DNA from 3 places in the Arthrobacter sp. Z1-15 genome. Region 1 is predicted to be linked to each of the others. Evidence: predicted binding sites of a transcription regulator. Region 1 holds the regulator's gene; each other region holds the start of a gene.
What was found. Region 1 encodes LexA, which represses DNA repair genes until DNA is damaged. Its sites were predicted from a motif close to TCGAACANNTGTTCGA; they were not measured.
Positions count from the first base shown of each region.

Region 2: M1D40_RS08995 (HNH endonuclease signature motif containing protein) is a predicted target of LexA. The motif match lies at 3,116-3,131, and genes of this name have one in related genera.
Region 3: M1D40_RS11720 (HNH endonuclease signature motif containing protein) is a predicted target of LexA. The motif match lies at 2,900-2,915, and genes of this name have one in related genera.

Region 1 covers NZ_CP096454.1:1,271,160-1,275,432, reverse strand. Annotated here, with positions in the region: gene hisB (imidazoleglycerol-phosphate dehydratase HisB) at 1-143, opposite strand, end outside; gene M1D40_RS05855 (histidinol-phosphate transaminase) at 203-1,312, opposite strand; gene M1D40_RS05850 (LysM peptidoglycan-binding domain-containing protein) at 1,410-1,844, opposite strand; gene lexA (transcriptional repressor LexA) at 2,232-3,068, shown strand; gene M1D40_RS05840 (ATP-dependent DNA helicase) at 3,144-4,273, opposite strand, start outside.
Region 2 covers NZ_CP096454.1:1,952,019-1,956,291, reverse strand. Annotated here, with positions in the region: gene M1D40_RS09010 (transglycosylase domain-containing protein) at 1-1,029, opposite strand, end outside; gene M1D40_RS09005 (TetR/AcrR family transcriptional regulator) at 1,294-2,016, shown strand; gene M1D40_RS09000 (SDR family NAD(P)-dependent oxidoreductase) at 2,013-2,762, shown strand; gene M1D40_RS08995 (HNH endonuclease signature motif containing protein) at 3,353-4,273, shown strand, end outside.
Region 3 covers NZ_CP096454.1:2,564,183-2,568,455, forward strand. Annotated here, with positions in the region: gene aceE (pyruvate dehydrogenase (acetyl-transferring), homodimeric type) at 1-1,058, shown strand, start outside; gene M1D40_RS11720 (HNH endonuclease signature motif containing protein) at 1,239-2,720, opposite strand; gene M1D40_RS11725 (FadR/GntR family transcriptional regulator) at 3,115-3,810, opposite strand; gene M1D40_RS11730 (SLC13 family permease) at 3,992-4,273, shown strand, end outside.

The DNA of each region.
Region 1 (4,273 bases):
GTCAGCATGTGGTCGTAGAACGGCACGGACGTGCTGATATCCGACTGGCCGGTTCCGTCCAGATCCAGCTGAACGACCACTGAGGATTCGCTGGTCACCCGTTCCAGGCGTGCGGTGCGGCCGGTGGTGGTCTCCACGGTCATGGTTTTCCTTTGAAAGAAGGTGGTCTCTGCTAACAGTTTAGTGGCTGCGCCCGGGGGCGTTAGCGGACGCCGGCAGCCAGCAGCTCGCGCAGCCGGGTCAGGAAGGCGCTGGTTTCAGCTTCCGTGCCGGCGGTGACGCGCAGGTGGCCGGTGATGCCGACGTCGCGCACCAGCACTCCCGCTTCCAGCAGGCCCTCCCATACTGCGCGCGGATCCTCCAGCCCGCCGAAGAAGACAAAGTTGGCGTCCGAGGGCGCCGGCTTCAGGCCGAGGGTCAGCAGCTCGGCGACGATGCGGTCCCGCTGGACCTTGATGGCTTCGACGTTGGCGAGCAGGGCGTCGGCGTGCTCAAGGGCCGCGTTGGCGGTGGCCTGCGTGACGGCGGAGAGGTGGTACGGCAGCCTCACCAGGCGCAGCGCGTCGGTGACTTCGGGGGCTGCCGCCATATAGCCCACCCGCGCTCCGGCCAGCGCGAAGGCCTTGCTCATGGTCCGGGACACGATGAGGCGCTCACGTCCGGGCAGCAGCTGCAGGGCACTGGGGGTTCCGGCGTGGAAGAACTCGGCGTAGGCCTCATCCACGATCACGATCGCCTGCGAGGCAGCGCCGGCTTCATAGACGGCTTCGATGACATCAAGCGAGAGCGCCGTGCCGGTGGGGTTGTTGGGCGTGCAGAGGAAGACAATGTTCGGAGCCTGCTCGCGGACCTGATCCGCTGCGGCGTCTGCCGTGAGGGTGAAGTCCTCGCTGCGCAGGCCAGTGACGTAGCGGGTCCCGGTGCCGCTGGCCAGCAGCGGATACATGGAATAGGTGGGCGGGAAGCTCATGGCTGTCCGTCCGGGGCCGCCGAAGGCCTGGAGGATCTGCTGAAGGACCTCGTTTGAGCCGTTGCCCGCCCAGATGTTTTCCGTACCCAGGCCGTGGCCGAGATATGCGGCGAGGCGCTCCCGGAGTTCGGTGAACTCGCGGTCCGGGTAGCGGTTCAGGCCTGCCACGGCCCGGTCAACGGAGGCGGCGATGGCCTTCCGCACCTGCTCGGGCAACCCGTGCGTGTTCTCGTTGACGTTGAGCAGGATGGGCACGTCAAGCTGCGGAGCACCGTAAGGCGCAAGTCCGCGAAGGTCATCGCGCAGGGGAAGTCGGTTCAGTCTCTCCAGCTGTTCAGTCACCACTACAGCTTAAGACTCCAAGGCGGGGCGGGAAGAATCCCCGTGTCGCAGCAGCGGGTTGTTACGTTCTGAGTTGTGCTTGGAACGGACCCGGGATTCAGGACTGGACCGGAATGAACAGCTGCACTCCGGCCGGCACCCGCTCGGTGGGCAGGTTGTTCAGTTCCATGATGTCGGCGACCACATCCCGGGGGTCGCGTTCCGGGGCGAATTCCTCGGCCAGGGCCCAGAGGGAGTCACCGGGAGTGACGCTCACCTGAAGGGTCCGCGTGACGTCCGGCCCGCCGTTCGAGGCGACGGCCGGGGCGGTGAAGAAGCCCAGCACGGTTAGCGCGGCAGCGGCCGTGAGCATCAGCGGCAGGCCGATAAACACCAGCCGGCCCCGCCGCGTGAGCCGGAGCCGGGCCGCCGGAGCCTGGTCTCCGGAGGCTGCGGCGGGCGAAACAGCTTCCGGCCCGGCTGCGGGCCGGGCCGGAGCCGGGGCGAAGGGGGCAGAGGTCCGGGACAGTGTGGATAATGCGTGGGCTGGCATGGAAATACCTTTCCGGTTCGAGAGCAGCAACGGCAGACCCGAAGCTGTATTCGAATAAGTGAAAGCGGTGCGGAGTGAAGATTTCGAAACTATGTTCGAAGGTTGTGAACTCATTTCTAGCACCTATCTACTAATAAAGTCGAGACTCGCTCGAACAAATGTTTGAAAAGGCCGCTCCCCTCGCCTAGCGTTGAGTCCAGAGGAAGAGGGTTCGGCGGTTTACACCGGGCCGGTGCGGGGCGCGGGCCCCGGAACGGTTCGAACAGGACCACTGAATCAGCTGCCTCTGACATTCCCGCCGGCACGGCTTGCACAGCGTTCCGGCCCAGACATCCGCCCGACCAGCTCCGGCACCGCCCGGACCAGCTGACCCGAAGGGAACCCCACGTGGCCCGCAGGACTGCTTCCGAAGACAGCACCAATCAGCCAGCTGCGACCGGCACCCGTGCGCGCGCGAAAGGCCTCACTCCGCGGCAGAAAACCGTCCTTGAGATGATCCAGCGGTCCGTGAGCACCAACGGGTACCCGCCCACCATGCGGGAAATCGGGGACACCGTGGGTCTGGCGAGTCTGTCCAGCGTGACCCACCAGCTCATGCAGCTGGAGAAGCTCGGCTACATCCGCCGCGACCCCAAACGCCCCCGCGCCATGGAAATCCTCATTCCGCTGATGCTGCGCGACGGACAGCCGGCTTCCCCCGGCGCCGACGGAGAGCCTTCGGACAGCCCACGCCGCACCGAGCCGGCGCTCCCGGCCGGAGGCGGCTCCGGCAGTGCAGGCAGCCGCTCCGCCGAGGGTGAGGGCGCCTCCGCGGGCCTGGCCACGGTCACCGAGCTCTCCACCTCCGTGGACACTGCCATGGTTCCCCTGGTCGGCCGGATCGCTGCCGGCGGGCCCATCCTGGCCGAGCAAGTGGTTGAGGACATCATGCCGCTGCCGCGCCAGCTCGTGGGACACGGTGACCTCTTCATGCTCCGGGTCTCGGGTGATTCCATGGTGGACGCCGCCATCTGCGACGGTGACTGGGTGGTGGTACGCCGCCAGCCCACAGCCGAGAACGGCGACATCGTAGCCGCCCTGCTGGACGACGAGGCCACGGTCAAAACGTTCCGCCAGCGCAACGGCCACACCTGGCTGCTGCCGCAGAACACCCGCTACGAGCCCATCGTGGGCGACCACGCCGTCATCATGGGCAAAGTCGTATCGGTCATGCGCTCCCTCTAGCCCGACACACGCCAGACGACGCACACAAAAGGGCGGCCGGATTCTTTCCGGCCGCCCTTCTGTTTGTCTTCTGTTCTACTTCCGGGCTCCGGGAACCTTCTCCTGCGCCGCAGACTGCTCGGCCAGGCGGCCCAGCACCGACAGGACCACGGAACGGTCCGTTGTGGACCAGAACGGCGGCAGAGCGGCCCGCAGGAAGCTGCCGTAGCGGGCAGTGGCCATCCGGGAGTCCAGGATGGCCACCACTCCGCGGTCTCCGGCGGCGCGGATCAGGCGCCCGGCCCCCTGCGCCAGCCGGACTGCGGCATGCGTCGCAGCCACCGACATGAACCCGTTCCCGCCGGCTTTGGCCACCGCGCGGGTGCGGGCCGTCATGAGCGGGTCGTCCGGACGCGGGAACGGGATCCGGTCAATGAGCACCAGCCGGCAGGCGGTTCCCGGCACGTCAACGCCCTGCCAGAGCGACATGGTGCCGAACAGGCAGGTGTCGGGCTCCTCGGAGAACTGCTTGACGAGCGAGGACATCGAGGACTCCCCCTGGCACAGGATCGGAAAATCCACCCGGGTCCGCATTGCGTCGGCCGCGTCTTCGGCGGCCCGGCGTGAAGAAAACAGTCCCAGCGCCCCGCCGTTGGATGCTTTCAGCAGCGCCTCGATTTCGTCCAGCTGCGCCTCGGAGGTGCCCCGTTCTGGCTTGGGCAGATCCTTGGCCACGTACAGCACGCCCTGGCGCGGATAGTCGAAGGGGCTGCCGACGTCGGTGCCCGTCCAGGAGGGTGCCCCGGGGCCCAGGAGCCCTAGCGCGCCGGCCACCGGACCGAACTTGGAACCGATGGCCAGGGTTGCCGAGGTCAAAACCACCGTGTGGCCGTCAAAGAGTCCTTCACGCAGCCTCCCGGCCACCGACAGCGGCGCAACGTTCAGGGTGGCCGGAGCGGTCTCATCCGGCGGGGAGTAGCCGCCCGACGGCGAGAAGGAGCTGGGCCGTGACGCCCAGATCACTTCACCGGCATCGGGGGCGGAAACGAGCCGCTCACAGATGCCCAGCACGGCCATGAGGCGGGACCTGGCGGTCTGGCGCCCGCCGTCGGCCGTTTCCCCGGGCTCCGGCTTGGAATCGGACAGGGCCACCCGGCAGGCCTCGCGGACGCGGCCCACCGCCTGTTCCTGTTCCTCGTTCAGCCCGCTGGCCAGCAGCCCGGACG
Region 2 (4,273 bases), 680 kb from region 1:
ACCTGCTCCGGAGGCGTCTCCGGTGGGGACCTGCGCCTCGATCTGGGCCTGGGCCTGCTCCTGGAGCCTGGAATCGAGTGTGGTGGTGATAGTCAGGCCGCCGCGGGCCAGCAGCTTGGCACGGGCCGTTTCATCGGCGCCAAACTCCTCGGAGGCAAGCACTACCTGCTCCACGTAGCTGCAGAAGTACTCCGCCATCTCGGCACCCACGCAGCCGGAGCGGGCCGCGGGCTGGGGGTTCAGCTGCAGATCGGAGGCGACGGCGTCGTCGTACTCCTGCTGCGTAATCTTGTCGTAGCGAAGCATCGCGGACAGCACCGCATCCCGGCGGTCGCGCGTGCCCTCGGGGTTTGTCAGCGGATTGAAGTTGTTCGGGGACTGCACCATGCCGGCGAGCATTGCCGACTGCGGGACGTTCAGCTGGGCTGCGGGGACGCCGAAGAAGGTCTGCGCCGCCGCCTCAACTCCGTAGGTGCGGCCGCTAAACAAAACGATGTTCAGGTAACCTTCAAGAATTTCTTCCTTGGAGTATTCCTTTTCGACGGCGAAGGACAGCTTCGCCTCCCGGATCTTGTCCGTAATGTTCTTGGTTCCGCTGACCGTGAGCTCGTCAGCGGTCTTGCCTTCGGCAACACCCTGGTCGATCAGCACGTTGTTCACGTACTGCATGGTCAGCGTGGAGGCGCCCTGCGTGCTGTCCTTCGTCAGGTTTGATGCCACTGCACGGGCCACGCCTTTGACGTCCACTCCCCCGTGCTCGTAAAAGCGGTTGTCTTCAATGGCAATAATCGCGTCCTGCATCGACGGCGAAATGTTCTCCAGCGTCACCGGTATCCGGTTCTCCGCGTAGAACGAAGCGATCAGCTGGCCGTCGGCCGAGTAGATCTTGGAACCCTCGTCCAGGGGGCCGGTTTCGAGCTCGTTCGGCAGGTCCTCCAGTGAATCGAGGACCTGGTTTGCACCGGAAGCTGCCACTGCCGTGGTGGGAATGAAGATGCCGGCGACGAGGGCACCGCAGAGGGCGCTCACCGCCAAAAACAACACAAGCCGGCCGGAGGTGCCGAGTCTGCCCAGCAAGGAGGAGTTGTTTTGTCGCATCCGCCTAAGATACAACCCGTTTCTGTGGAGCCATACTTGACGGCCTCTGTCACAGCGAGTAGAACCTTAGCCGCATCCCGCCGTCGGCGGCGGTTTCCTGCGGCTGGCCCGTCTGCCGCCGCCCTGTTCCATGAGAAGAAGATCACACCGGCGTGCCGGGTTTCGGTGGAGCCCTGACGCGTATACGCTGTATACATGAATTCTCGTCCCGATCCTGACCGCGGTCCCCTGTCTGCTGCTGCCATCGCGGCATGTGCACTGGAACTGGCGGACCGCGAGGGTCTCGAAGCGGTCTCCATGCGCAACGTTGCCGACATCCTCGGGGTCTCTGCCATGGCGTTGTACCGCCACGTTGAAAACCGTGAAGCCCTGCTGCTGGCTATGGCAGCCGAGGCCGGCCGTGAGTTTGTCCTTCTGCCGCCCACCCCGGCCTCGTGGCAGAAGATGCTTCAGCACATGGCCGCCGCACTCTGGGACGACTTCCACAAGCACCCCTGGCTGCTGCAGATTGTCCTGGGGCCGAGCCGGCTGCTGGACATGGCCTCCACCGAGGAACTCGAAGTGATCCTTCGGGCGCTCAATGCGGCAGGGCTTCCGGAGGACGACTGCTTTGACTGTGTCGTAGGACTTTCGGGTGTTGTGATCGGGACTGCAGTTCTGGCCCTGGCCGCGAATCCCGGACCGGGACGGCACCGCCCCACCCGGCCCAACGCCGTCGTACCCCTGGAATCCGGTGACGGTGCCCCTCACGGTTCCCTTACCGCCAAGTTCCGCGGACGAGGGATTACCTACGACGCCTCACGGAAGTCCCTGGACTTTGCCGTGGGCAGTTTTCTCCTCGGCGTGGAAGCACGAATCACATCAAGCATCCGGATGCGGCAGGAAAAGCACTCCGGCTTAGAGAAGGAACAACAGTGAAACTGAGCAACAAGACAGCCATTGTCACCGGCGGCGCCGGCGGTATTGGCCAGGGTATTGTCCGGCACTTCCTGTCCGAGGGCGCCAAGGTTGCCGTCGTCGACATTAGCCAGGAGCAGGGCGAGAAGCTCGTGGCCGACCTGGGCAGCCTGGGCGAACTGATTTTCATCTGCAAGGACATCTCCCTGCCTGAAAGCGCTGCCGAAATTGTCGCCGAGACGGTGGCACGCTTCGGCCAGTTGGATATCCTCGTCAACAACGCGCACGCCTCCAAGCAGGCACCGATTCTGGAAACGACGCCGGAGATCTGGAACCTGTCCTTCGGCACCGGAACGCTGGCCACCCTCTACCTGATGCAGGCGGCCCATCCGGAACTGAAAAAGACCCGCGGCAGCATCATCAACTTCGGTTCCGGCGCCGGCATCAAGGGCCTGCCAAACCAAGTGGCCTATGCCGCAGCCAAGGAAGCCATCCGTGCGATCACCCGTACGGCGGCAAACGAGTGGGCAGCGGACGGCATCCGCGCCAACGTCGTCAGTCCGGTCGCGCTGACTCCGGGAATTGTGGAGTGGAGCAAGGCTTACCCGGAGCAGTACCAGGAAGTGGTCGACGGCGTCCCGCTGGGCCGCCTGGGCGATCCGGAGACGGACATCGCGCCGATCGTGGCATTCCTTGCCAGCGATGAATCCCGCTACCTGACGGGCCAGACACTGATGGCCGACGGCGGCACCATCAAGCTCTACTAGAGCGGTTGTGCCTCTGGGGGAAGCGCTGTGCGGGTTGGGCAGTGCACCCCCGAGGTGCTGTTCACGACGCCGCAGCGGATGCGGCTGCCGTTGTCGTCCGCGTCTTGCTGTTGCGCGGCAGAAACAGCCGGGGCGCGGGCGACGCCGAGTGGCTGACGGGGTGTCGGTTCCCGAGGTCGTTGAGCCCACGACTGTGCAGGCTTGGACTAGTGGCCACCGGCGACTTGGGTGACTAGGTAGCCACTGGCAAAAGACGGGTATTTGGCCGTCAACAATAGGGCCGGTTTGGGCCTGTTTTGGTCTGTTTTAGAGCTGGAAATGTCGGTGGCGGGTGAAATCCTGAGGTCATGGATCAGAACGGATCTTCGACGGGCCCCGGAACCGGCACTAGTCCCGGCACTAATAACGGACAGGCAGCAGCGTGCAGCCTGTCGGTCTTTGTTGCCGGGCCCGGTCCGGAGGCTTCTGAGCCGGCCGGTGAAACTGATCCGGCTGTTGCCGCAGTAGCCCATTCCCCCAGTGGTTTTGTTGCTCCCGGTGGCGCTTTTGAACCGTCGGGGTCCGCTTACCGGGACGGGTTTACCGGAGCTTTGGCCCTCCGGAACGTGGAGTGCCTGAACGAGGAAGAAACCGGTGCCGTGTTGTCGCGGTTGAATGTGCTGGGCCGGTGGGTTCAGGCGCAGCAGGCGAAGGTTTTGTCCCGGATGCAGAACATTTACGAGTCCGAGAGCATGTTCGTTTCGGGCCGGCCGGATTCCGAGATGGCCTTCAGTCTGGCAGCCGAGGAAGCGGCTACGATTCTGGGGGTTCCCACCGGTACCGGAACGGCGTTGATGAGCCGGGCCGGTGATTTGTGCAGCGCCAACACTGCCACGTTGGGGAGTCTGGAGGCCGGGGATATCAGTTACGGGCATGCCGAGACGGTTCTGGAGCAGTGTGTGGGGATTGCTCCGGCGGATGTGCCCGTGTTTGAGGCGAAGCTGCTGGGTTTGGCTGCGGGACAGACGAAGGCGCAGTTCCGGGTGAAGGCTCGGCGGTTGAGGGAGAGTCAGTATCCGCAGACGATTGTTGAGCGGCAGCGGACGGCTTTTGATCGGCGGTCGGTATGGGTGCGTCATGAGCCTGACGGTATGTCGTGGTTTTCGGCGATGCTGCCGGCGGAGACTGCGCAGGGGATTTATCACCGGCTCAGTGTTGCGGCCCGGGGTGAGCAGGCGGCCGGAGATACGCGGAGCGTGGATCAGTTGCGGGCGGATATCGTGGCGGACCTTTTGGGCGGTCATGAGCATGAGCATGAGCATGAGTGCAGTTGCGGTGGCCGCGACGGCAGCAAGGGCGGCAGGAATGGCGCCGCCGAAGACGGCAGGCGGGATGAGGTGGCCAACTCCGGCAGGACCATCGGTGGAAAGCCCGGCTCCGGAACCGGAACCGGCGAAAAGGATGGTGCCGGTTCCGGGTCGTGCCGTATAGGTCATGGTTCTAGTGCCCGGACTGAGATTCTGGTGGTGATC
Region 3 (4,273 bases), 1.3 Mb from region 1:
ACTACCTGTCCGTGGACCGGGACCTCGTCCTGGCCTACAAGGAGTCCCCGCAGGGCCAGATTGTGCATGTCGGCATCAACGAAGCCGGTTCCATTGCGGCCTTTACCGCTGCCGGCACGTCCTACGCCACCCACGGCGAGCCGCTCATTCCGGTCTACGTGTTCTACTCGATGTTCGGGTTCCAGCGCACGGGCGACTACATTTGGGCAGCCACCGACCAGATGGCGCGCGGCTTCCTGATTTCCGCTACCGCGGGACGGACCACCCTGACCGGTGAGGGCCTGCAGCACGCTGACGGCCACTCCCCGATTCTGGCCTCGACCAATCCGGCCGTGAAGACCTACGATCCGGCCTACGGGTACGAAATCGGGCACATCGTCCGCCACGGCCTGGAGCAGATGTACGGTCCGGATTCCAAGGATCCGAACGTCATCTACAACCTCATGGTCTACAACGAGCCGATCCTGCAGCCCAAGGCTCCGGAGGATCTCGACGTCGAAGGCATCGTCAAGGGCATCTACCTGCTGGCTCCGGCAAAGATCGATGGTCCCCGCGCCCAGCTTCTCGCCTCCGGCGTTGCTGTGCCGTGGGCCCTGGAAGCCCAGAAGATCCTGGCCGAAGACTGGGGCGTATCTGCCGATGTCTGGTCCGTGACGTCCTGGAATGAACTCCGCCGCGACGGCCTGGCCGCCGAGGAAGAATCATTCCTGCATCCCGATGCCGAACCCCGCGTGCCGTTTGTCACCAAGCAGCTCGCCGGAGCCACCGGACCGATTGTTGCCAGCACGGACTACATGAAGGCCGTTCCCGACCAGATCCGGCAGTTCGTTCCGAACGAATTTGCCACCCTGGGCGCCGACGACTTCGGTTTCGCGGACACCCGTGCCGCTGCACGCCGGTACTTCAAGATTGATTCGCACTCCATGGTCGTTCGGACCCTGGAAATGCTCGCCCGCCGCGGCGAGGTTGACGCCAGCGCGCCGACCGAAGCGATCAAGAAGTACGACCTGCTCAACGTGAATGCAGGAACGTCGGGCAACGCCGGCGGCGACGCCTAAGCGCTACACGGTCTCCTCATCGTAGGAGGACGAGCTCGTAGGAGCGCAGAAGAGAACCGCCGCATTTGCGGCGGTTCTCTTCTGTTTAAGCGTCCTGACTCACTCCTGTTGAGGCGTTCTGACTTTTTCTGTTGAGCCTGACTCTTTCTGTTGACCTGTCCTGACTTTTCGCCTTCCCGGTTAGAAGGGCGGCGGATCGGAACCGTAGTCGTCCTCATTAACCGCACCTGATGAATCCACGACTGATGGTTCGGCACCGGCCAGGGCTGCCGGGTCTTTGACTCCCGGAACGCCGGGCTCCCCCTGCGGGTCCGCCCCACCCCGCGGAAGGGCGAGGTCTGGTTTGGTGCGGTACTTTCGTCCTCCCGGAGAGGTCCACTCAATAATCCCGGGACTGGGCTGGCAGGCTTTCCAGAATCCTTTGGTTTTGAACATGTGGTGCCGCCGGCATAAATGCTCCAGGTTGTCGTGATCGGTGGGACCGCCCTGCGCCCAGGGTTTGGTGTGGTCGATCTCGGAGATCACCGCATTGGTCCGGCAGCCCGGGAACCGGCACGTCCCGTCACGGACCCGCAGCAACTGCTTCAACCCGTCCGGTACTTTCCGCCGCTTACCCACCCGCAGGATCTCCTCAGTCTCCGGGTCCCGCTCCGCCGGCGTCCACGTCGCCGCCTCGCGGGCCATCCGCCGGGCTCTTTCGGGGCTGATCGGCCCATACCCGACCAGTTCCGCAGACTGGTCATCGGCTCCGAAGAGAGTTTCAGCGGTGATCAGGACCAGGATCTCCGTCCGGGCCCTGGAACCATGACCTATACGGCACGACCCGGAACCGGCACCATCCTTTTCGCCGGTTCCGGAACCGGAGCCGGGCTTTCCACCGATGGTCCTGCCGGAGCTGGCCACCTCATCCCGCCTGCCGTCTTCGGCGGCGCCATTCCTGCCGCCCTTGCTGCCGTCGCGGCCACCGCAACTGCACTCATGCTCATGACCACCCAAAAGGTCCGCCACGATATCCGCCCGCAACTGATCCACGCTCCCCGTATCTCCGGCCGCCTGCTCACCCCGGGCCGCAACACTGAGCCGGTGATAAATCCCCTGCGCAGTCTCCGCCGGCAGCATCGCCGAAAACCACGACATACCGTCAGGCTCATGACGCACCCACACCGACCGCCGATCAAAAGCCGTCCGCTGCCGCTCAACAATCGTCTGCGGATACTGACTCTCCCTCAACCGCCGAGCCTTCACCCGGAACTGCGCCTTCGTCTGTCCCGCAGCCAAACCCAGCAGCTTCGCCTCAAACACGGGCACATCCGCCGGAGCAATCCCCACACACTGCTCCAAAACCGTCTCGGCATGCCCGTAACTGATCTCCCCGGCCTCCAGACTCCCCAACGTGGCAGTGTTGGCGGTGCACAGATCACCGGCCCGGCTCATCAACGCCGTTCCGGTACCGGTGGGAACCCCCAGAATCGTAGCCGCTTCCTCGGCTGCAAGACTGAAGGCCATCTCGGAATCCGGCCGGCCGGAAACGAACATGCTCTCGGACTCGTAAATGTTCTGCATCCGGGACAGGACCTTCGCCTGCTGCGCCTGAACCCACCGGCCCAGCACATTCAACCGCGACAACACGGCACCGGTTTCTTCCTCGTTCAGGCACTCCACGTTCCGAAGGGCCAGAGCCCCGGTAAACCCGTCCCGGCAACCAGGCCCGGACTGTTCAGCAGAGTCATCAGAAGCCTCCGGACCGGGCCCGGCAACAAAGACCGACAGGCTGCACGCTGCTGCCTGTCCGTTATTAGTGCCGGGACTAGTGCCGGGAATAGTGCCGGTTCCGGGGCCCGTCGAAGATCCGTTCTGATCCATGACCTCAGGATTTCACCCGCCACCGACATTTCCAGCTCTACAACAGACCAAAACAGGCCCAAACCGGCCCTATTGTTGACGGCCAAATACCCGTCTTTTCTGCGGAACTACTGATGCCGCATCAGTGCGAAACAAGCAGTCGGCAGCCTGCCGCAATGACCTGCTTTCCTGCCGCCCTTTCTGCCGCAATGACCTACATTGCGGTTTCGGAGACCAGATCGATATGGGCCTGCATGGCCTCTGCCGCGGCTTCCGGATCCGACGCGCGGATAGCGTCCGCGATGGCACGGTGCGACTCCAGCGAACGCTCCGGCCGGCCGGGCTGCCCCAGGGAAGCGAGCCGTGTTTCCCGAACGAGTTCGGAAATGAACGTCATCATCGACGCGAGAATGGATGAATGGGCCGCTGCGGCCACTGCCTGGTGAAAGAGTTCGTCGCCCTCGGTGCCCCGGCTGCCCTCGGCAATCTCAGCGGACATCACCTCTAGGGCGGCATCGACGGCAGCCAGGTCCTCCGGAGTCCTGCGCTCTGCTGCGAGCGCCGCCAGCTTCACTTCGAGGGTGCTGCGGGCTTCGACTATCTCCGGCATGCGGTCACGATGTTCACGCAATTCGCGCAATACGGACGCCACACTCGGCCGGTACACCAGGACGGCACCGGTCCCGTGCTGGACATCGATCACGCCGAGCACCTCCAGAGCCACCAGAGCCTGTGCCAGCGTGGCACGGGAGACTCCCATGCGCTCGGCAAGGTCCCTCTCGGCCGGAAGCAAATCGCCGGGCCCCAGTCCGGTCGAGGAGATAAAGCCCAGAAGCTGCTCCACCAGCCGCTCGTACAGCCGGGGCCGGGAGACCCGGACAAAACCTTTGCCGTCACCGCTGCCGGACATGGCAACCTCCCTCTAGCGTCCACCGGGCGTCCGCGCGGTCCGACATGAGTATAGCCAGCAATTGACAAAGAGACCCAGAGTCTAAGAGGCTAGTCCAGTGCCAGTGTGGCGTGCATCACTGCCACACTCCGCCGCCGGCACCGGGATGTGCCGGCACCTTCGACGACGTAGGGAACTTTAGATGTCCGCTCCAATCCTCTCCATCCTGATATTGGTGGCCATGTTCCTCCTGGCCACGGTGCTGCCCCTCAATATGGGGGCGCTTGCCTTTGTGGGGGCCTTCCTTCTGGGCTTTGTCTTTCTAGGCATGAGCACGGACGACATTCTCGCCAACTTCCCGGGCGGCCTGTTCCTGACGATTGTCGGCGTTACCTATCTCTTCGCCATAGCGCAGAACAACGGCACCATTGACCTGCTGGTCCGTGGAGCGGTCCGGATGGTCGGCAACCGGGTGGCACTGATT